2 regions of the Paenibacillus sp. USHLN196 genome follow, and region 2 is predicted to be linked to the other one. Evidence: riboswitches for the same ligand, from Rfam matches in the RefSeq annotation. Region 2 holds a riboswitch; the other holds the start of a gene.
What was found. Region 2 has a riboswitch for glycine ahead of sdaAB (L-serine ammonia-lyase, iron-sulfur-dependent subunit beta). Riboswitches for the same ligand answer to the same signal wherever they lie in the genome.
Positions count from the first base shown of each region.

Region 1: another riboswitch for glycine. It lies ahead of gcvT (glycine cleavage system aminomethyltransferase GcvT); the one in region 2 lies ahead of sdaAB (L-serine ammonia-lyase, iron-sulfur-dependent subunit beta).

Region 1 covers NZ_JBBCYH010000015.1:82,494-93,304, forward strand. Annotated here, with positions in the region: gene WFI24_RS27925 (PTS mannitol transporter subunit IICB) at 1-108, opposite strand, end outside; gene gcvH (glycine cleavage system protein GcvH) at 528-920, opposite strand; glycine riboswitch at 1,265-1,387, shown strand; glycine riboswitch at 1,391-1,492, shown strand; gene gcvT (glycine cleavage system aminomethyltransferase GcvT) at 1,708-2,844, shown strand; gene gcvPA (aminomethyl-transferring glycine dehydrogenase subunit GcvPA) at 2,841-4,196, shown strand; gene gcvPB (aminomethyl-transferring glycine dehydrogenase subunit GcvPB) at 4,271-5,761, shown strand; gene ptsP (phosphoenolpyruvate--protein phosphotransferase) at 5,997-7,709, opposite strand; gene WFI24_RS27955 (HPr family phosphocarrier protein) at 7,702-7,977, opposite strand; gene ptsG (glucose-specific PTS transporter subunit IIBC) at 8,055-10,106, opposite strand; gene glcT (glucose PTS transporter transcription antiterminator GlcT) at 10,394-10,811, opposite strand, start outside.
Region 2 covers NZ_JBBCYH010000009.1:133,174-143,984, forward strand. Annotated here, with positions in the region: gene WFI24_RS21540 (methyl-accepting chemotaxis protein) at 1-1,352, shown strand, start outside; gene WFI24_RS21545 (arsenic transporter) at 1,527-2,819, shown strand; gene WFI24_RS21550 (phosphate ABC transporter substrate-binding protein) at 3,513-4,439, shown strand; gene pstC (phosphate ABC transporter permease subunit PstC) at 4,555-5,490, shown strand; gene pstA (phosphate ABC transporter permease PstA) at 5,493-6,380, shown strand; gene pstB (phosphate ABC transporter ATP-binding protein PstB) at 6,393-7,148, shown strand; gene WFI24_RS21570 (phosphotransferase enzyme family protein) at 7,381-8,442, shown strand; glycine riboswitch at 8,806-8,930, shown strand; glycine riboswitch at 8,935-9,069, shown strand; gene sdaAB (L-serine ammonia-lyase, iron-sulfur-dependent subunit beta) at 9,182-9,871, shown strand; gene sdaAA (L-serine ammonia-lyase, iron-sulfur-dependent, subunit alpha) at 9,861-10,778, shown strand.

The DNA.
Region 1 (10,811 bases), on a different contig from region 2:
AAATGCGCCCATATTCGGCATGACCATACCACTCAGGAATCGGCCGAAGCGCTGAACCCCTACCCGTAGCCCACCTTTGGAATTGGACGATTGGTCCAAATTACTCATTGTATTATCCTCCTTGGATCAAGTGATTATGATTTATGAAAGGGGTATCATTTCTCCCCTGCTGTAATCCTAAGCGAGAATGCTCTCCTGTTCAATGAAATGAAAGCGTACTTTCGTCATGAACAATGATGACAACATTAGGTTATGTAATCGTTTTTATCTATGCATAATGGCTGAACTCATTGGTACATAAGGCTTTTCTTGCCTATGACTTTTATCATTTCCAGAATCATTTTCTAACCTATAGCTTGGTCCAATCAGGTGATTTACATCCACAATCTGCTTCAATCCACATTCAAAACCATTGTTGGAAAGCACAAAAAACCTGTGTAAGCTATCAGGCTCACACAGGTCGAACAATATGAAGCTCATTTCATTTGGTTATAAAATATATGTTAATAAGTACAAGTTTGTTAAAACTATTCTTCCGTATGTTTGCGATACGCATCTGCATTCATCAATGTGGACAATGCTGCAGACAGATCTCCCTCAACACGAATCTCGATCATCCAGCCTTCCTCGTAAGGAGAGCTGTTTACCAGTTCAGGTGAGTTCTGCAACGAATCATTCACCGCAATGATTGAACCAGTGACTGGAGAAAACAAGTCCGACACCGTTTTGACCGATTCGATCGTTCCAATGCTATCTTCGGCTTTTACATTGGATTCAAGGTCAGGCAATTCCACAAACACAATGTCACCCAGCTGATGCTGCGCGAACTCGGTAATGCCAATACGTACAGTATCCTCCCCTACGGTTTGCACCCATTCGTGCTCTTCACTGTACAGGAAATCACTTTTCAATTCGCTCATCGATATCCGCCTCGCTTTTCATTAATGAGTGCATGCGTTCTTTGACCTTAACCTTTTTCCCAGAACATAGCGTATGATATTTTTGAATCAAATGTCAAGATACCTCACAATTTATTTGCTGAAAACCTCTAAATCCTGTAACCGGATTACACTCTTTTTTTCATATACTGGTGAATATTAGAATAGTAAGCGTAGTCTTTTTGGATACACGAACAATAATAGTGAATATAAATTAAACATTCGGTTTTTAATCATTATCTATGATATCGTTCTTGACATCAGTAGTGGATTCACGTTTTAATGAGAGGAGTAAATGTGTTTATTGGACTATGTTATACCCGCGGATGAATGTAAAGGGAGAGATTACCCGTGACACCCGATTCGGGATGCACATGAGGTAACGCCGAAGGAGTAAACCACCGATAAGCGGGGGTGAATCTCTCAGGCAAAAGGACTTTTACGGGACGCAACTCTGGAGAGCATCTATTCGCCCTGTGCGGGCGTTATGATCACCCAAGGGGAAACCTGCTGCACAACCGCGGCGGGGTAACTCTCAGGTACAAGGGACAGAGCCTTAGAATACAGCGTGCTACTTGGCATGCCGATTCTTTGGCCTGTCCTTTTCCTTTTTCCCAAAAAACGAAAAACAGGATTCAGATCGGCGCTGTCATAGCTGCCTTACCATACTTATGTGATGAAATTATCTAGCTGAAAATTTAAAAATACCTGGTTCATTGATCCACGATTGTATATCCGGCCGGCTGACGGCCCATGACGAGGTGATTTGATGTCCGATTTGCTTAGAACACCACTCTTCCCACTGTATCAGCAATACGAAGGCGTACGGTGCATTGATTTTGGAGGCTGGGAACTTCCGGTACAATTTAGCGGAATCCAGAAAGAACATGAAGCCGTACGCGAGCGCGCTGGACTGTTCGATGTATCCCATATGGGCGAATTCACAGTACAGGGTGAGCAGGCTGAAGCATTTTTGCAACAAATGACAACTAATGATGTGACCACGCTGGTTCCCGGTCAAGCTCAGTACACCCTCATGTGTTATCCGGATGGCGGTGTGGTGGATGATCTGCTCGTGTATAAGCTGGAAGATCAGCACTATATGCTCGTGGTTAACGCCTCCAACATCGACAAGGATTGGGCATGGCTGCAAGAGCACCTGATCCCTGGCGTAAGCATGACCAACGATTCGGAGCAGACGGCGTTGCTCGCCCTGCAAGGTCCACTAGCTGTAGACATTATTGAAAAAGTTACAGATACGGATGTATCCACGATTGAACCGTTCCGTTTTGTACAGGATGCCGAAGTATGTGGAGTAACATTGCTGTTGTCCCGTACCGGTTATACCGGTGAAGATGGATTTGAACTATATGTATCTGCGGACCAAGCCGCTGCGGTCTGGAATGGACTAATGCAGGCCGGAGAAGGTCACGGACTGGTACCAGCAGGCCTCGGTGCTCGGGATACACTGCGCTTTGAAGCAAGGTTACCACTGTATGGACAGGAATTGTCGGCAACCATCTCTCCGCTTGAGGCTGGCGTTGGCATGTTTGTGAAGCTGAACGCTGGACCTTTTATCGGACACGAAGCCTTGTTACAGCAGAAAACTGACGGGCTCGCCCGCAAACTGGTCGGCATCGAAGTGCTGGAGCGTGGTATTCCTCGCCCCCACTATCCAATTTACGCCGAAGGCGTACAGATTGGTGAAGTGACAACCGGCACGCAATCACCTACATTGAAGCGTAATCTGGGGCTTGCCCTCATCGACAGCAAATACGCTGGGCTGGGAACCCCGCTTGAGATTGAGATCCGCGGCAAGAAACTAAAAGCCGAGGTTGTGAAGACCCCTTTTCATAAACGGACACGTACGTCGAAGACACCTACTCAAGGAGCTGATCAAGCATGAGCAAGCACCGTTACATTCCCATGACTGAGCATGATCAGAGCGCCATGCTCGCAACCATCGGTGTGGATACGCTGGAGGATCTGTTTCAGGACATTCCGCAGGAGATTCGTTATCAGGGCGAGCTGCCCGTATCCTCCAAACTTGATGAATATGCGCTGACACGTCATATGTCCAAACAGGCTGGCGCCAACGCCAATTTCGAAACACACGCCAGTTTCCTCGGCGCAGGTATATATGATCATCATGTTCCTTCCGTCATTAATCATGTCATTTCCCGTTCCGAGTTCTACACCGCCTACACACCTTATCAGCCTGAGATCAGCCAAGGTGAACTACAGGCCATTTTCGAATTTCAATCCTACATTTGTGAATTAACCGGTATGGCTGTGGCCAATGCCAGTATGTATGACGGTGCAACTGCCTTTGCCGAAGCAGGAAACCTGGCCGCAGCGGCAACTCGTCGCAAACAGCTCATCGTATCCCGTACCGTTCATCCGGAAGCCCGTCAGGTATTGCAGGCGTATGCGCACGGATTGAGTCTGGAGATTGTCGAGATTGGTTATAAGGATGGCGTCACTGATTGGGATGCCCTGCAAGCCGCCATATCGGACGATACCGCTGCTGTCATGATCCAGAGTCCGAACTTCTTCGGTGCTGTGGAAAATGTGAAGCAGGCTGCCGACCTCGTACATGCGCACAAGGGCCTGCTCGTCGTAAGTGCTAACCCGCTATCGCTGGGTCTGCTGGAAGCTCCAGGCAAGCTGGGTGCCGACATCGTAGTAGGCGATGCGCAGCCCCTCGGTATCGCCGCTTCACTCGGCGGCCCGACATGTGGATATTTCGCCGTATCCCAGCCTCATATGCGCCGAATTCCTGGCCGAATTGTAGGACAGACCACGGATCGCAACGGCAAGCGCGGTTTTGTACTGACATTGCAAGCACGTGAACAGCATATCCGCCGCGAAAAGGCGACATCCAACATCTGTTCCAACCAGGCTTTGCTTGCACTCAGCGCATCTGTCTATATGTCCATCATGGGGAAACAAGGAATGATCGATGTAGCGGATCTAAATCTGCAAAAGAGCCATTACACCCTGAATACATTAACTGCGATTCCTGGTGTTAGCCTGACGTTTAATGCACCAACATTCAATGAGTTTGTGATTAAACTTCCTGAAGGAACAGACGTGGATGCACTTCAGCTGAAACTGCTGGATGAGGGCTTCATTGGTGGCTACGAACTCGGACGTGATTATCCGGAGCTTGCCGGACATATGCTGATTGCTGTTACCGAACGACGCAGTAAGGAAGAGATTGACGAATTCGCACGAGCATTGGAGGGATCGCTGTGACTCAGGAAACGACGACAACACCGGCACAAGGACAATCTGAAACGAGTACCTCTGTCTCCACTTCGGCTCAATTTGTGACAGAAAAATTCAACGCACAAACCTTATCCCCTGCACCGGAGCAAGCATTGATCTTTGAACTCAGCAGCCCTGGACGTGTCGCTTATTCCCTGCCAGAATGTGACGTTCCTCGTCAGACTGCCGATACGTTGATTCCCCGGGAAATGCTCCGTTCAGAAGCAGCGGCACTGCCGGAAGTGTTCGAGGTAGATGTTATTCGACACTATACTGCTCTGTCCCGCCGCAACTTCGGCGTAGATAACGGATTCTATCCACTAGGCTCTTGTACGATGAAATACAATCCAAAGATTAATGAGGATGTTGCACGTTATAACGGTTTCGCCAAAATCCATCCGTACCAGCATGAATCCAGCATTCAAGGTGCACTTGAACTGTTATATACTTTGCAGAACGACCTTGCAGGTCTGACAGGTATGGATGCGGTGACCCTGCAACCCGCCGCGGGTGCCCATGGAGAATGGACTGGACTCATGATGATTCGTGCCTACCATGAAGGTCGTGGCGAACAACGTACCAAAGTCATTGTGCCCGATTCTTCGCATGGTACCAATCCGGCAAGTGCAACCGTTGCAGGATTTGAAACTGTGACGATTCCATCCCGGGCAGACGGACTGGTTGATCTGGATGCACTCCGTGCAGCCGTCGGTTCGGATACGGCGGCATTGATGCTGACAAATCCGAATACACTTGGTTTGTTCGAGAAAGACATTCAGGAGATTGCATCCATCGTACACCAGGCTGGTGGTTTGCTATACTACGATGGCGCGAACTCCAATGCCATTATGGGCATTACCCGTCCGGGTGATATGGGCTTTGACGTGGTGCATCTGAACTTGCACAAAACGATGAGTACGCCTCATGGCGGTGGTGGACCTGGCGCCGGACCCGTCGGCGTGAAGAGCCGTCTGGTTCCGTTCCTGCCTAAGCCGATGGTGATCAAAAATGATGACGGTATGTATGCATTCGATCGTGAAGGCGATCAATCCATTGGCCGGGTGAAAGCCTACTACGGTAACTTCGGTATATTGGTACGTGCCTATGCTTACATTCGCACCTATGGACCGGAAGGCTTACGCCGTGTCTCTGAATGCGCGGTACTGAATGCTAACTATATGATGGCCCGTCTCGCCCCTTACTACGAGATTCCATATCCTGGCGTATGTAAACATGAATTTGTCATGTCTGGACGGGGGTTGAAGCAATATGGTGTACGCACACTTGATGTTGCCAAACGATTGCTTGATTTTGGATATCATCCACCAACCGTGTACTTCCCGCTTAACGTCGAAGAATGCATCATGATTGAGCCGACAGAAACCGAAAGTAAAGAAACGTTGGATGGATTCATTGATACGATGATACGGATTGCCAAAGAAGCGGAAGAGACACCTGAATTGGTACTGAACGCACCTTATGGCACACCGGTGACTCGACTCGATGAGACTACCGCGGCCCGCAAACCTGTACTAAACTGCGCTTGCAGTTAAAACTAAGTGAGTTTCTAATCCATGCTCTTGCTGATGTTAACTACACCAGTAAGAGCATTTTTTGGCTAGACATTACAGGACTTTTTCCTCGTACTCCCCCTTTATTTCCTATACATTTACGCAACAAAAAAAGCCGATATCCACATGATTCGCGGATACCGGCAAAATCGCTGCATGAATACAGCTCATTATCGGAAAAAGAAAAACCTCAAATCCGGAGGAAACCCCGGCAAAATTACGCTTGAATGCTTTGAACCAATTCAACAACTTGTTCAGCCGTTTGCATATCCAGAGCTTTAGCAGCCAGTTCCTGCATATCCGCACGGGACAACTTGGTGATCTGACTACGAGCTGGCAGAATGGATGTTGCGCTCATGCTGAACTCATCCAATCCAAGACCGAGCAACAATGGAATTGCTGTTTCGTCTCCTGCCATCTCACCACACATGCCTACCCATTTGCCTTCACGATGCGCTGCATCGATAACCATTTTAACCAAACGCAAAATGGCTGGGTTGTAAGGTTGGTACAGATACGCTACTCGTTCGTTCATACGGTCAGCAGCCATCGTGTATTGAATCAGATCGTTCGTTCCAATACTGAAGAAATCCACTTCTTTGGCAAACTGATCCGCGAGAACTGCAGTCGAAGGAATCTCGACCATGATTCCGAGTTGAATGCTGTCAGAGACAGCAATACCTTCAGCAACCAGCTTCTCTTTCTCTTCGAGCAAGACCGCTTTTGCTTCACGGAATTCACCGAGTGTTGCGATCATTGGGAACATGACACGCAGGTTGCCATGTACGCTTGCACGCAGCAATGCACGCAATTGTGTACGGAAGATATCCAGACGGTCCAGACACAGACGAACTGCGCGGAAGCCGAGGAATGGATTCATTTCTTTTGGCAGATCCAGGTATGGAAGCTCTTTGTCTCCACCGATGTCGAGTGTACGAACAACGACAGGTTTGCCTTCCATTTTTTCCAGTACCGCTTTGTAAGCATTATACTGAATGTCTTCGGAAGGAAGCTTGTCTCTGCCCATGTACAGGAACTCGGTACGGTACAGGCCTACAGCCTCTCCGCCGTTCTCCAGAACACCCGTTACATCATTCGGTGTACCGATGTTGGCCGCAAGTTCAACATGAACGTTGTCCACCGTTACCGTTGGCTCATCACGAAGTTTTCTCCACTCTGCACGTTGTGCATCATACTGTTCCTGTTTGGCACGGTATTCAGCAATAACTTCATCAGTAGGGTTAACCAGTACGTGACCATCCAGACCGTCAACAATGATCATATCGCCTTGTTTCGCTTGAGCCAAGATGTCCTTGGTTCCAACGACAGCCGGAATTTCAAGTGAGCGAGCCATAATCGCCGAGTGAGAAGTACGACCACCAATGTTGGTTGCAAAACCTTTTACAAATTGACGGTTCAGTTGAGCCGTGTCGGAAGGCGTCAGATCCTCCGCAAGCACGATCACTTCTTCATTGATCTCAGCTGGACTCATGAAGTCGATACCAAGCAAGTGATTTAGCACACGTTTGGTAACGTCACGCATATCTGCAGCACGTTCCTGCAGGTAAGCACTCTTCATGTTCTCAAACATGGAGATAAATTGCGATGCGGTTTCGTTCAAAGCAAATTCTGCATTGATCTTATCATCCGCAATTCTAGCTTTAACCGGATCAATCAGTTCCGGGTCATTCAAAATGAGCAAATGCGAAGCAAAAATCTCTGCTTTTTTCTCGCCAAGCTCTTGTAAAGTGCGCTCTTTGATCGCCTCAAGCTCAGCCTGGGATTTACCCAGAGCTGAGTCGAGTTTTGCGATCTCTGCGTCAACGTCGTTAATTTGGCGTTTTTCTACAGAGTAATCAGGATGCTCCAAGATAAACGCCTTGGCGATAGCAATACCCGCCGAAGCCGCGATCCCGGAGACATTAAGCATTAATTTCGCCCAACCCTTCGTTAACCATAACGTCAGTCAAAGCTTGAAGAGCTTCAGCTTCGCCTTCGCCTTCAACGATGATGCTGATGGTGTCGCCTTGTTCCAATCCGAGGGAAAGAACACCCAGGATGGATTTCAAAGTTACTTTTTTACCGTTAGCTTCTGCAAAGGATTCTGCACCTTTGAATTTGTTAGCTGTATTAACCAGGGCTGTCGCCGGACGTGCGTGGATACCATCTTCGTCTGTAATTCTGAATGTTTGTTGCATTACAATCATCTCACTTTCAGTAATTTGGTTTAGGCATTGCATATATTTACACTTGCTTGCCATCGTCGTAACACTTCTTATTTTATCTCAATGATTGGCTGATCGCCAACTTTGAGCACTCCACTCTTCTTCAAGGTCACTGTGGAGCCTTCTGGCAGGTTGGTGAAAATAACGGGTGAAATAATCGATGGAGCGTTTGCTTTGACATACTCCAGATCCACTTCCATAATCGGCTGACCCGCCGATACCAGATCACCTTCCTGCACAAGTACGTTAAAGCCTTGACCTTTCAGCTTCACCGTATTGACACCTATATGAACAAGCACTTCCTTGCCTCCGTCGGACATGATGCCCACGGCGTGTTTGCTTGGAAATACATTAAACACTTTACCATACACAGGAGATGTTATTGTGCCATCATGTGGCAAAATAGCGAATCCGTCACCTGTCATTTTCTCAGCAAAGACTGGATCAGGGACGTTCGAAATGTCCATCAACTCACCATTGACTGGCATTACGATATCCTCATCAACGATACGCTCGCCTTGTTCACCCTGAGCCTTCTCCTCTTCTGGAGTCGGTTTAGCAGCTACTGGCGTTGGTGCTGGTGTTCGCCCTGCAATGATATCCTGCATTTGAGTTTTAATCGTATCGGAACGTGTTCCGAAGATGGCTTGAACGTTATTACCCACTTCAAGCACACCAGATGCACCCAATTGTTTCAAACGATCTTTTTTCACATTGGATTTCTCATTGACTTCAATCCGCAAACGAGTAATACAAGCATCCAGATGTTTGATATTCTCCTTACCACCAAAAGCTTCGAGAATGTTATGCGGCAGATCATCCGTTGAACCGGAGCCTCCGCCAGACGCAGTTTCAGGCGTTGCCTCTTCGCGTCCTGGTGTTTTGAGATTGAATTTGCGAATGATTAATCGGAATCCGAAGTAGTAAATCACCGCAAGAATCAAACCGACGATAATCACGTCCCACCATGGTGTACGGTTCGGAATAATACCGAAGATCAGGAAGTCAATGAACCCACCGGAGAAGGTCATACCGATCTTGACACCCAGAATTTGCATGGTCATGAAAGACAAACCTGCAAAGATACAGTGTACTGCAAACAGGACTGGTGCTACAAACAGGAACGAGAATTCAAGTGGTTCTGTGATCCCTGTCAGGAACGAAGTCAATGCTGCAGAGCCCATGATACCTGCTACATACTTTTTGTGTTCCGGTCTTGCTTCATGGTACATCGCAAGAGCGGCCGCTGGCAAACCGAACATCATGAACGGGAATTTACCAACTTGGAACGTTCCCGCTGTGAGGTCTGCTCCATCACGCAATTGATTGAAGAAGATCTGCTGGTCACCACGAATGACGTCTCCAGCTTTGTTCACGTACTCACCGAACTCAAACCAGAATGGAGAGTAGAAAATGTGGTGAAGACCGAACGGAATCAATGACCGTTCCACGACACCGAAGATGAATGCTGACAATGTCGGGCTTGTATCTACCATGAAGTGAGACACAGCATTCAATCCATTTTGAATCGGTGGCCAGATAATCACCAGAAGCAACCCGATTAAGAGGGAAACAACCGAAGTGATAATCGGAACAAATCGTTTACCTGCAAAGAAACCCAGGTAAGACGGCAGTTCGATTTTGAAGAATCGATTGTAACACAGCGCGGCGGCAATACCTATGATAATACCTCCGAACACGCCTGTACTTAATGTTGGGATACCCAGGATGCTGGCATAACCCGGTACTTCGCCGATCATTGCCGGGGTAACCCCTACTGCGGTACCCAGGGTGACGTTCATGACCAGATAACCGATGATGGCTGCTAGACCCGCAACCCCTTCGCCACCGGCCAATCCAACGGCTACACCAACGGCGAACAGCAATGCCAGATTATCGAATACGATCTGACCTGCGTTCATCATAATTGTTGCGATCGAATTCACCCACGGGGTGTCGAGCGCCGTTACATATTGCAAGAAATCCGGATTAACCAGCATGTTACCGATTCCGAGCAGCAAACCTGCCGCTGGCAGAATGGCTACAGGTAACATGAGAGCTTTACCCACTCTTTGCAATACACCAAAAAGCTTTTTAAACATCGCTTCGTTTACACCCTTTCGTCTAAGTTGTATGTTTGTATGCAAGCAAGGGAACACAAAAAAGGCATGAATTAACAAAGTGAAATGTGCCAACCTTGGGGTATAGCATACCCTGTATAAGGTAAGAACAATCACACTCTAATTAACTCATGCCTGATCGAGTCAGTAACACGTCGCTTATGTTTATTCAGTTGCTTGATTACGGAAACCATTGTAGCACCAGTTCTAATCCATTGCAAGCCTTTACACCAAAAAAATCATTCCCGCATTCCATCACTGGAATGATTTCACTTGTTCTCTTCTTCCTTCCGTTGATTCAGCCGTTGCAGATGAATGGTCAGGTACCCTACTTCCGCAGGATAAACTGGCAGATTCAACCTTTTTTCCATCACCTTGGTCAGCTTCCATGCAAGCGAGTACATTTCCGGATACTCCAACTTGAGCAACGAATCCAATTTATGAAGCTCTTCGACTTTGTCCCCCCGGCGTACACGCTCAAGGGCGAAACGAAGATGAGTCAGCAAACGGGAGTAGTCCAGTGATTCCGTTTCAAACGAATAATCGAGTTGGTCGGACACCAGGTTCACCAGATCAGTGATCAATTGTGAATGTTCACGTACCTGAGATATATTTTGGTTGGTCATAGCGCTATAGATATGAAGGGCAACAAAACCAATCTCGTCCATCCCCAAGTCTACTCCCATT
Region 2 (10,811 bases):
AAACGAGTGGTTTGCTGGATGAGATGTATGAAGGTCCAGAAGGTCAATTCGATTACGTGTTCAACGATCAGCCGAAGATGATGATTTTCTCAACAAATGAAGCAACAGGCTGGAAAATTGGCGGCACGATGTTCAAGAGTGAAATAACTGATGCGAGTAAGGATATTCGGATGGCTACATTTATAGTTATTCTTGCGGCCACGTTCCTTACGCTCATCTTTATTATCTGGTTCACACGTTCCATGCTGCGTCCAATCAAGCGTCTGCAGGAATCAGCCAGAGCTGTAAGTAAAGGTGATCTGACCGTGAAAATGGAAACGGGTCGTAAAGATGAAGTCGGTGATCTGGCGAAGTATTTCGAGCGTATGGTTGATAACCTGCGGATGATGATTCTCGGTGTACAGGAGACGACAGAGCAAGTATCTGCTTCTTCACAAGAATTGACTGCTAGTGCAGAACAAACGACCAAAGCGATTGAACATTCAACGCTAGCCATTCAGGAACTGGCTGAAGGTGCAGAGCAGCAGGTGAACAGTGTGAGAGACGGATCTGCACAGATGAGCCGAATGGCAGAAGATGTTCGGATGATGTCGGAGCGTGTGCAGTCGATCACAGCGAATATGCGTAATACGTCCGGAGCGGCTTCTTCGGGGAATGAGGCAGCAGGACAGGCTGTTGTGCAGATGAACAGTATTCAGGAAACGGTGGAACAGCTCGGAACGGTAGTCCAGTCTCTGAATGCTCGTTCGGTTGAGATCGGCAGTATGGTTGATGTTATCGCATCAATCTCCAAACAAACCAACTTGCTCGCATTGAATGCGTCCATTGAAGCGGCAAGAGCGGGGGATGCGGGGCGTGGATTTGCTGTCGTAGCAGGAGAGGTGCGTAAGCTCGCAGAAGAATCCGGAAGCTCGGCAGGACAGATCGGTGAGCTGGTACACAATATCCGTCAGGACATGGATGCTGCTCTTATCGCCATGAATGCGGCTCAGACTCGGGTGGGAGAAGGTATTCAAGCTGTGAATACATCAGGACAATCGTTTGCCCAGATTCGGGAGGCGGTGGAAGATGCTGTTCATACATTGGATGACTTGTCCGAAACAACGAAGCAGCTGGAGAACGGTGCATCCCATGTTGCCAAGGCGATGAGCGACATTTCCAATGTGACCCAGGAATCGGCTGCGAATACAGAATCCGTGTCTGCATCTTCGCAAGAACAACTGGCATCGGTAGAAGAGATTGCATCATCCTCAGCACATCTGAACAGCATGGCAGAACAATTACAAGGACTGCTCGGCATGTTCAAGATGGTGGAGGATACACCGAAGGATAAGGGTAGCGATAAATCCTGATATGGGGACAGCGAAACCTACTACAGTTTATATAAAAATAAAGATAGACATTGCTCCTGCAGCCCTGTATAAATATATCGTCTGGTTCTTCCGCACATCGTGCGGTGTAATCTTTCAATATAATGATTGAATGAACGATAGAATATATTGAGACAGGGTACAGCAGGAGGCTCTATGGTATACGTAGCAATATTGATCTTTGCAGTAACGATCACCTTGGTGATCTGGCAACCTCGAGGGTTGGGTATCGGTTGGACTGCCTCAGGTGGGGCATTGCTTGCCCTGCTGTGTGGAGTCGTGAGCTTGAACGATGCCTCGGATGTGGCATCCATTGTATGGAATGCTACGCTGGCCTTTGTCGGCATTATTATGATTTCTCTTATTCTCGACGAGACAGGTTTCTTCGAATGGGCTGCCCTTCACATGGCGAGACTGGCTGGAGGAGATGGTCGCAGACTGTTCTTCTACTCCATTTTGCTGGGGGCCGCAGTGTCTGCCTTGTTCGCAAATGACGGTGCAGCACTGATTCTGACGCCAATTGTGCTCGCGATGGTGCGTGCATTGAAGTTTGATGAGCGTATGGTGCTGGCTTTTGTGATGGCGAGTGGATTTATCGCAGATACTACATCGTTGCCGCTGGTGGTCAGCAATCTGGTTAATATTGTGTCTGCTGATTTCTTTGGTATTACCTTTGTGGAATATGCAGTGCGCATGGTTGTGCCGAATCTATTCTCGATCGTAGCGAGTACGGGAATGCTGTTCTTGTTCTATCGCAAAAGCATCCCTCGTCGCTACGATATCTCTGCGGCGCGTGACCCGAAGGACGCGATACGTGATCCGCGGATGTTCCGAATCGCCTGGTTCATGCTGGGGCTGTTACTGGTGGCCTATGCATCCAGTGAGTTTCTGCCGATTCCCGTGTCGGTTATCGTTGGCTCCGTTGCGTTGCTGTTCGCTTTATTAGCACGCAAGAGCGAGGCTGTTGATCTGAAACGAGTAATCAAGGAAGCGCCATGGTCAATTGTGGTGTTCTCAGTGGGCATGTATATCGTCGTATATGGACTGCGCAATGCGGGGTTAACAGATCATCTGAGCCGCTGGCTGGATGCCATAGCGGAGCATGGTCTGCTGGCTGCTTCGCTCGGGATGGGCATCATCGCCGCCGTATTGTCATCGGTGATGAACAACCTGCCGACCGTGTTGATTAACCTGCTAGCCATCCAGGGTGCGCACACCGAAGGGATCGTTCAAGAGGCATTGATCTATGCCAATGTCATTGGTTCCGATCTGGGCCCCAAAATGACCCCGATTGGATCACTTGCCACATTGTTGTGGCTACATGTGTTGTCCCGCAAAGGTGTGAAGATAACATGGGGATATTATTTCAAGGCAGGTATCATCCTGACGATTCCTACATTGCTAATTACCCTGGCCGGATTGGCATTGTGGTTATGGATTCTGGGTTAGTAAAATTAGATTTTACATTAGGAACATCTTAAACATTCAATGTATTGTAAAAAGGCTGCTCTCAAAGCTGGTGCTACGCACTGGCAGCGAGGCAGTTTTTTTATATCCTGCTTTTGTACCTTCTATAGAAGAAACAGATTTTCTTGCTCTATCAAAGAATCAACAAAGAATTTACATAAGGTCAGCCTATTATAGGGCTGGCCTTCTTTGCCTACACCCCAGGCAAGGAGATTGAAATGCCTGAGATCCAACGAGCGCTGACACAGCGAAGGAAAACCGCGATCGTAGTGGAGGGGACGGAATCGATTCTGAAGAAGCGAAGCGTTCGCCTTTGTCTCCTAATTACAACAATTAGAATTATTGATCAAAGAAATTTGGAGACAACAGCGATCAAAAGAACGATCCGTAACCGGAACGGCCACTCAGGTATCAGCTACTTAATATTTCTATAAGTAAATTTTTTTCATGGAAATCTGGACACAATACGGATTAAAACAACGTCCGTTCCCGAAGCGACCACTTCAGCGCTAGATTAAATCCCAAATATTTCAAAATGCTGCCGATATTTTTAACATTGCGTTTACAAAACACTGATTTTAAGATGACATACTGAAACTACAATGAGTAAAGAGTTGATGGTGAACAAACAAATTCACAAAACGCCATCACTACATTGGGGGAGGAAAACAAAACATGTTTAAAAAGTTGCCGTTTATTTTGATGACCTTAACGTTCGTACTGGTACTCGCAGCATGCGGATCGAAAAATGACGCTGGTACAGAGGGTGCCGCAAGCAATGGATCAGGAGAAGCTGCTACTGAGCTTAGCGGTAACATTCTGGCAGTCGGATCGACAGCATTGCTACCTCTGGTAGAACAAGCTGGACAGAAATTTATGGCAGTTGATGAATATAAGAACGTAACGGTTCAAGTTCAAGGTGGCGGTAGTGGTACTGGTTTGACACAAGTATCTGACGGACAAGCTACAATCGGTAACTCTGATGTATTTGCAGAAGAGAAGCTGGAGGACGAAGCCAAAGTAAAAGAACTGGTTGACCATCAGGTAGCAGTAGTAGCTATGGCGCCAGTAAGCAACAAAGATGCAGGTGTAGAAGATTTGACGAAGCAACAACTGATCGACATCTTCTCCGGTAAAGTAACGAACTGGAAAGACGTTGGTGGTGCGGATCAAGCAATCGTTATTGTAAACCGTCCGAGTAGTTCCGGTACTCGTGCAACTTTCGAGAAGTATGCGCTTGGTGCAAAAATGGATGATATCCCAGGTTCGATTCAAGAAGATTCTTCTGGTAACGTAAAAAAACTGGTAGCTGAAACGCCAGGAGCTATTGGTTACCTTGCCTTGTCTTACTTGGATGACAGCTTGCAAGTGTTGAAATACGAAGGTGTAGAAGCAACGGTTGAGAACGTAGAAGCAGGAACTTATCCAGTATGGGCTTACGAGCACATGTACACGAAAGGTGAGCCGGATGCAGCAACAAAAGCATTCCTGGACTACATCTTGAGTGACGAAATTCAACAAAATGACGTGACAGAACTTGGATACATTCCAATGTCAGGTATGAAAGTAAAACGCGATGCAGCAGGTAATGTGGTTCAATAATCTTTGAACTTGCGCATACGGCGAAAGAGGCGGACTTAGGTCCCGCCTCTTTACGCGGTTTGCTCTAAAATAATCCCATATTTTGCATTAATTCTACTATAGAAGGATGGTTGTTATGGAACAGACCGAAGGGGGAACGGTAATGAATAACAAGTTGAAACCGCGCCGGCCCTTAAAAGAGAAACATTATTGGGAAGAGTGGACGGGACGGATCTATACGTCGATTTGTGTCGTTTTCCTGATCGTTGTCATGTTTTCCATTGTTTATTTTGTAGCGTCCAAGGGACTATCAACATTTTTCCAAAATGGAATAAGCATAAGTGAATTTCTTGGTGGGAAAACGTGGAATCCAACAGGGGAACCTGCTTTTTACGGGGCATTGCCGTTCATTACAGGTTCTTTCATTACAACCTTGCTTGCAGCATTGATCGCAAGTCCGCTTGGCTTGTGTGCAGCACTTTTCATGACAGAGATTGTTCCGGGTAAAGGCAAAAAAATATTGCAGCCTGCGATTGAGCTCTTGTCTGGAATCCCGTCCGTTGTGTACGGATTTATCGGTCTGAGTGTCATCGTACCCTTGCTGCGCAGTATCTTTGGTGGAACAGGCGTCGGGATTGCAGCCGGATGTCTTGTTCTCGCTGTAATGATTCTTCCTACGGTGACAAGTATTATGGCAGATGCTTTGTCCGCTTTGCCAAAAGGATTACGTGAATCATCGTACGCACTGGGTGCCACTCGCTGGCAAACCATCTACCGTGTCATCATTCCAACGACTTTGCCAGCTTTGTTGACAGGTGTCGTTCTGGGTATGGCCCGTGCTTTTGGTGAGGCACTTGCTGTGCAGATGGTTATCGGTAATGCACCGCATGTTCCAACATCCTTGCTCGAATCGGCTTCAACATTAACAAGTGTAATTACACTCAGCATGGGTAACACCACGATGGGTTCTGTTCATAACAATGCACTGTGGAGTATGGCGCTTGTCCTGCTGGTGATGACATTTGTCTTCGTCATTCTGGTTCGCCTGCTTGAAAGGAGGAACCGGGTATGAAAATGAAGGCAAAGACGGTAGATAAAATTGCAACATCTGTCATCGTTATACTGGCCCTGTTCATTGTTATTCTATTGCTCGGTCTGCTTGGCTTCATCATGTATAGAGGCATTGGACATATTAGCTGGAACTTCCTGACAAGCGCACCGCAGTTGCTTAAAGGTGGCGGCGGAATTGGTCCACAGCTCTTTAACTCTGTATTCTTGCTAATCCTGACCTTGATTGTTACCATTCCACTCGGATGGGGCGGCGGGATTTACATGGCTGAATACGCCAAACCAGGCAAGATTACAAGCTTCATTCGTCTGGTCGTTGAAGTATTGTCATCATTCCCTTCCATCGTTATTGGTTTGTTTGGTCTCTTATTGCTTGTAAATACATTTGGTCTTGGTTTCTCCCTGATCTCGGGTGCCTTGGCTCTGGCGATCTTTAACCTGCCATTGATGGTACGGACAACGGAGCAGGCTTTCCGGGCCGTTCCGAAGGAACAGAAGGAAGCAGGTCTGGCGCTGGGACTGTCCAAGTGGAAGATTATCACTTCCATTCTGCTGCCTGTAGCATTGCCGAGCTTGATCACGGGTACGATCCTGGCTTCCGGCCGGATCTTCGGTGAAGCAGCCGCGCTGATGTTCACCGCAGGTATGAGTAGTCCACCATTGGACTTCACGGATTGGAATCCGACGAGTCCAAGATCACCGCTTAATCCTTTCCGTCCGGCAGAGACACTTGCTGTCCATATCTGGAAAGTAAATAGTGAAGGCATTGGGCCAGATTCCAAAGAAGTGGCAGCAGGGGCATCCGCCGTGCTTGTCATTCTCGTGCTGGCGTTCAATCTAAGTGCACGCTGGATCGGTCGGGTTGTATTCCGCCGCATGACAGCTTCGAAATAAGGAGGAACCAACATGGCCATACCTTTTGGTACGGAACAGTTAAGCATATATTATGGACATTTCCAGGCAGTGAAGCAGATCAGTCTGACGTTTCCTGAAGCAAGCGTAACGGCTCTTATTGGACCGTCTGGTTGCGGTAAATCCACGTTCCTCCGGTCACTTAACCGGATGAACGACGAGATTGCTGGTTCCCGCACAGAGGGACATATCTGGATGGACGGTAACGATCTGAATGAGCCTGGAACCGATGTAATCAAGCTTCGCCAGAAGATTGGCATGGTGTGGCAGAAGCCGAATCCTTTTCATAAGTCCATCTACAACAATATCGCGTTTGGCCCCCGCTACCGTGGTACGAAGAGTAAGAAGGCACTGGATGAAATTGTGGAAAAAAGCTTGCGCCGTGCTGCGCTCTGGGATGAAGTGAAAGACAGACTGCATGAGTCAGCTCTGTCTCTCTCCGGCGGACAACAGCAGCGTCTATGTATCGCTCGCGCTTTGTCTGTTGAACCACAGATTCTGCTGCTCGATGAGCCGGCATCTGCCCTTGATCCAGTATCCACGGGTAAGGTTGAGGAATTGATTACCGAGCTTAAGAAAGATCTGCGGATCGTCATTGTTACCCATAACATGCAGCAGGCGGCACGCATCTCGGATTACACGGCTTATTTCTATCTGGGAAGTATGGTTGAGCACGGGGATACAGAGCACATTTTCACGAACCCGGACAATCGCCTAACGCAAGAATACATTATGGGACGTTTCGGTTAATTGGATCATGGAGTGTAACATAGAGTAATAGAGATAAAGAAATAAATAGAGATAATAGAAAGCACAATGCCTGGACAGTTGTTCAGGGGTTGTGCTTTTTAATTTATAATTTTAGTGGGATTTTCTGTATGCGAGTTAGACATTATGCTACGATATTCAGTATGAAGAGAACGTTTACATAACTTCGAAGGAGATGTTGATAATCACTACGGATAAGATGTCTTACGACCACATGGCAGCTGATATCATACAGAACTACACGATTGAAAAACCTGTCGTTTCTTATATTCGTCACAACGAGAATCTGACGTACCATGTCGTGGATGAAGCGAGCGGGCAGAAGTATCTGCTGCGTATCCATCAAGCTGCATATGCAAGTATGTCTGGGATTCAACATACGCTTCCTGCACTGGAGGCAGAGATGAATCTGCTTCATGATTTAAACGCAACGACAGCATTACGCGTGCAACATCCGGTACGCAATGTATCAGGTGAATGGGTCACGGTATGGAGAAGTGAGGAAGGGAAAGAGACCTGTTGTACGGTACTGGAGTGGATTGAGGGCAGGGACATCCAGCAGGGAGAGCGCCTGACAACAGAGCAGATCTATGATCTTGGGGCACAACTGCAGACGCTTCATCAATATGGACGCGTACAGGAGAAACCCGAAGCCATTGAGGGAACGGTTGAAAGCAGAGGAATAGTGGATAGCAACGATCATCAGCGGACAGGAAGAGAGATGAGTCAGCTAGATCAAACGAAGGTACGGCCGGCATATGGCAACATTCAAGAGAACTTGGTCATGCTAGGACAGCTGGAGGAAGGCGTCAGACTGGGGATTTTTACAACGGAAGACTTTGATCTGCTTCGAGAAACGTTCGAGAACATTAATGAGCAGTTAGAAACATATCCGTACGATACAAAGACATGGGGAGTCATTCATGGGGATATTACCCGCAATAATCTGCTGATAACGGATGAGGGCATATCTATGATTGATTTTTGTCTATACGGTTATGGTTATTATCTTTTCGATGCTGGAGGGGCAGCACTTATGTTCAATCGGGAAGAGCGTGAACAGTTTCTATCTGGTTACACGAAACAGAGTGCACCGCTAACGGATCGGGATATGCGGTTAATGGAAGGATTCATGTTGATTTTTACACTGGGTTATTATGCCTTTCAGATGGCAAATGAATCGAGACACGAATGGATGAAAGACCGCATGCCGAAGCTGTGCAGCAAGTATTGTAGACCCTATGTACAGAACGAGAGCATCTTCTACGAGTTATGAGGTGTAATCCTGATATAAGGATTCAGCTGGGAAATCGAAGAACTGTACTTCAAAGATAAGGGTTGCCAGAACACCCGAACTGTTTGGTGGATAACAACATAGATAGTAGTAAGCACATAGTTGGGTTATTTGTAGGAACACAAAAATATGCTTTATATAAGGCTCTCTTATCGTATGTATGTGATAAAAGCTGACAAATCATTCTGTTTTACATCGATGCAACAGGAAATTAGGGAAATATACCCAAAGAAATCGTTAAGTTTGTTGACACTGATCTTCCGGTCGATTAATCTTAATGAAGAAGAAAATAACGACTTCCATTACTGTTCTGACATCAGTTCAGAAATGGTTCCATACAGCGGATGATAACGAGCGGGAGAGACCTGGGTTGGCCGAGTAAAATGGCTAGAGTTCAGGCACCGAAGGAGCAAGCTGCTGCGCACCCGGCGCAGTGGTTAATCTCTCAGGTAAATGTACCATCGTTGGACGCAACTCTGGAGAGTGCGCGAACTGCGCCACCCAAGGGGTATATGATCAGTTAGCCCGGTGACCTTGCCTGTAATCGCAGGCATTCACCTTGTCCTTGGACACTGCTGATCATGAAACTCTCAGGTATCGAGGACAGAGAGAGGGCCTGGGGCCTTCTTCTGTCCTTTTTTGATGTCATCATTCAGTAAAAAAGGAACATTGTGGCATGGAATCTGGATGCAAATGACGAATACAATTGGAGGGTTATAAGGTGCGATTTAAAGATGTGTTTTCAATTATTGGCCCGTCGATGACGGGGCCTTCAAGTTCACATACAGCTGGAGCAGCAAGGTTAGGGAGAATTGCTCGTCAGTGGCTCGGTTGTACGCCGGATCGGGCACGACTGACGCTGTACGGTTCATTTGCAGATACGTATCAGGGCCACGGCACGGATCTGGCACTGATCGGCGGTCTGCTGGACTATGTCACAGACGATCCGCGTATCCCGGATGCCGAGCAATACGCAGAAGAAGCGGGCATGGAGGTTGAGTTTTATACAAGCGGCCTGCCTGCTCCTCATCCGAACACGGTCAAAATTGAGTTATGGCATGGAGAACGTGCCTGCTCCTTGATCGGGGCTTCCATTGGTGGCGGCAGCGTATCGGTACATGCGATGAATGATTTTCGTGTCCAGATCAGTGGTGAATTCCCTACACTCGTTCTGCGGCATGCTGACAAAGCAGGTGTACTTGCGTCAGTGACGTCTACGATCAGTTCATCGGGAGTTAACATCGGTTATATGCAGGTGGATCGGAAAGCTCGGGATGGTGAAGCGCTGACGGCAATGGAGATGGACGGCGTGCCTAATCCGGATATGTTGAAGCGTCTGCGTTCGCTCGACCATGTACTGGACATTCGTGTCATTGATTTGAAGAGAGGAGTTGATTCGGATGCGGTTTAAACATCTGCACGAACTGAATACGATCTGTACAGCGGAATCCAAAACCATTGCTCAGCTGATGATTGAGGAGCAGGTCCAAGAAACGAATACGCCTGAAGCGGACGTTGTGCAGCAGATGTCAGACTATTATCAAGTGATGAAGGAAGCGGTACAGAAGGGGTTAACGGAAGATACCACATCACGCAGTGGGTTAACGGGTGGAGACGGTAAGAAAATGGCCGAGTACATTCGCAAAGGTGAGACTTGCTCTGGTGATGCTTCTGCACTTGCGATGGCGTATGCCCTGTGTGTATCCGAAGTGAATGCTTCCATGGGCCGCATCGTGGCAACACCAACAGCCGGTTCCTGCGGCATTATTCCTGGTGTGTTTATCAGTTCACAGGAGCGGTTTGGCTGGACGGACGAACACTTGGTCAACGGGTTGTTCTGTGCTGGGGCAATCGGTTATGTTATTGCGAACAATTCATTTATCTCTGGTGCCGAGGGTGGCTGTCAGGCGGAAGTCGGTTCTGCGATTGGTATGGCTGCGGGTGCCATGGTTGAACTGCGTGGAGGTACACCGGAGCAGGTCGTTCATGCCGTTGGCTTGGCGTTAAAAAATACACTTGGCCTTATCTGCGATCCAGTCGCAGGTCTCGTCGAAATTCCGTGCATCGTCCGTAACGGACTGGGTGCCGTCACAGCATTGGCTGCGGCCGACATGGCATTGGCCGGTGTGCGTAGTGCCATTCCGTCAGACGAAGTCATCGACGTCATGCTGGAAGTAGGCAGTGCGATGCCGAGCCGACACCGGGAGACAGCCCAAGGCGGATTGGCCCAGACACCAACGGGACGCAAAATGATGCAAAAGCTGGCCAAACCGAAGGCAAAGCGTGCAGAGCCGGAAACACCTGATTCCCAGGTTTAATCTGACAACAGGCTATGCCGAGAGAATAATACT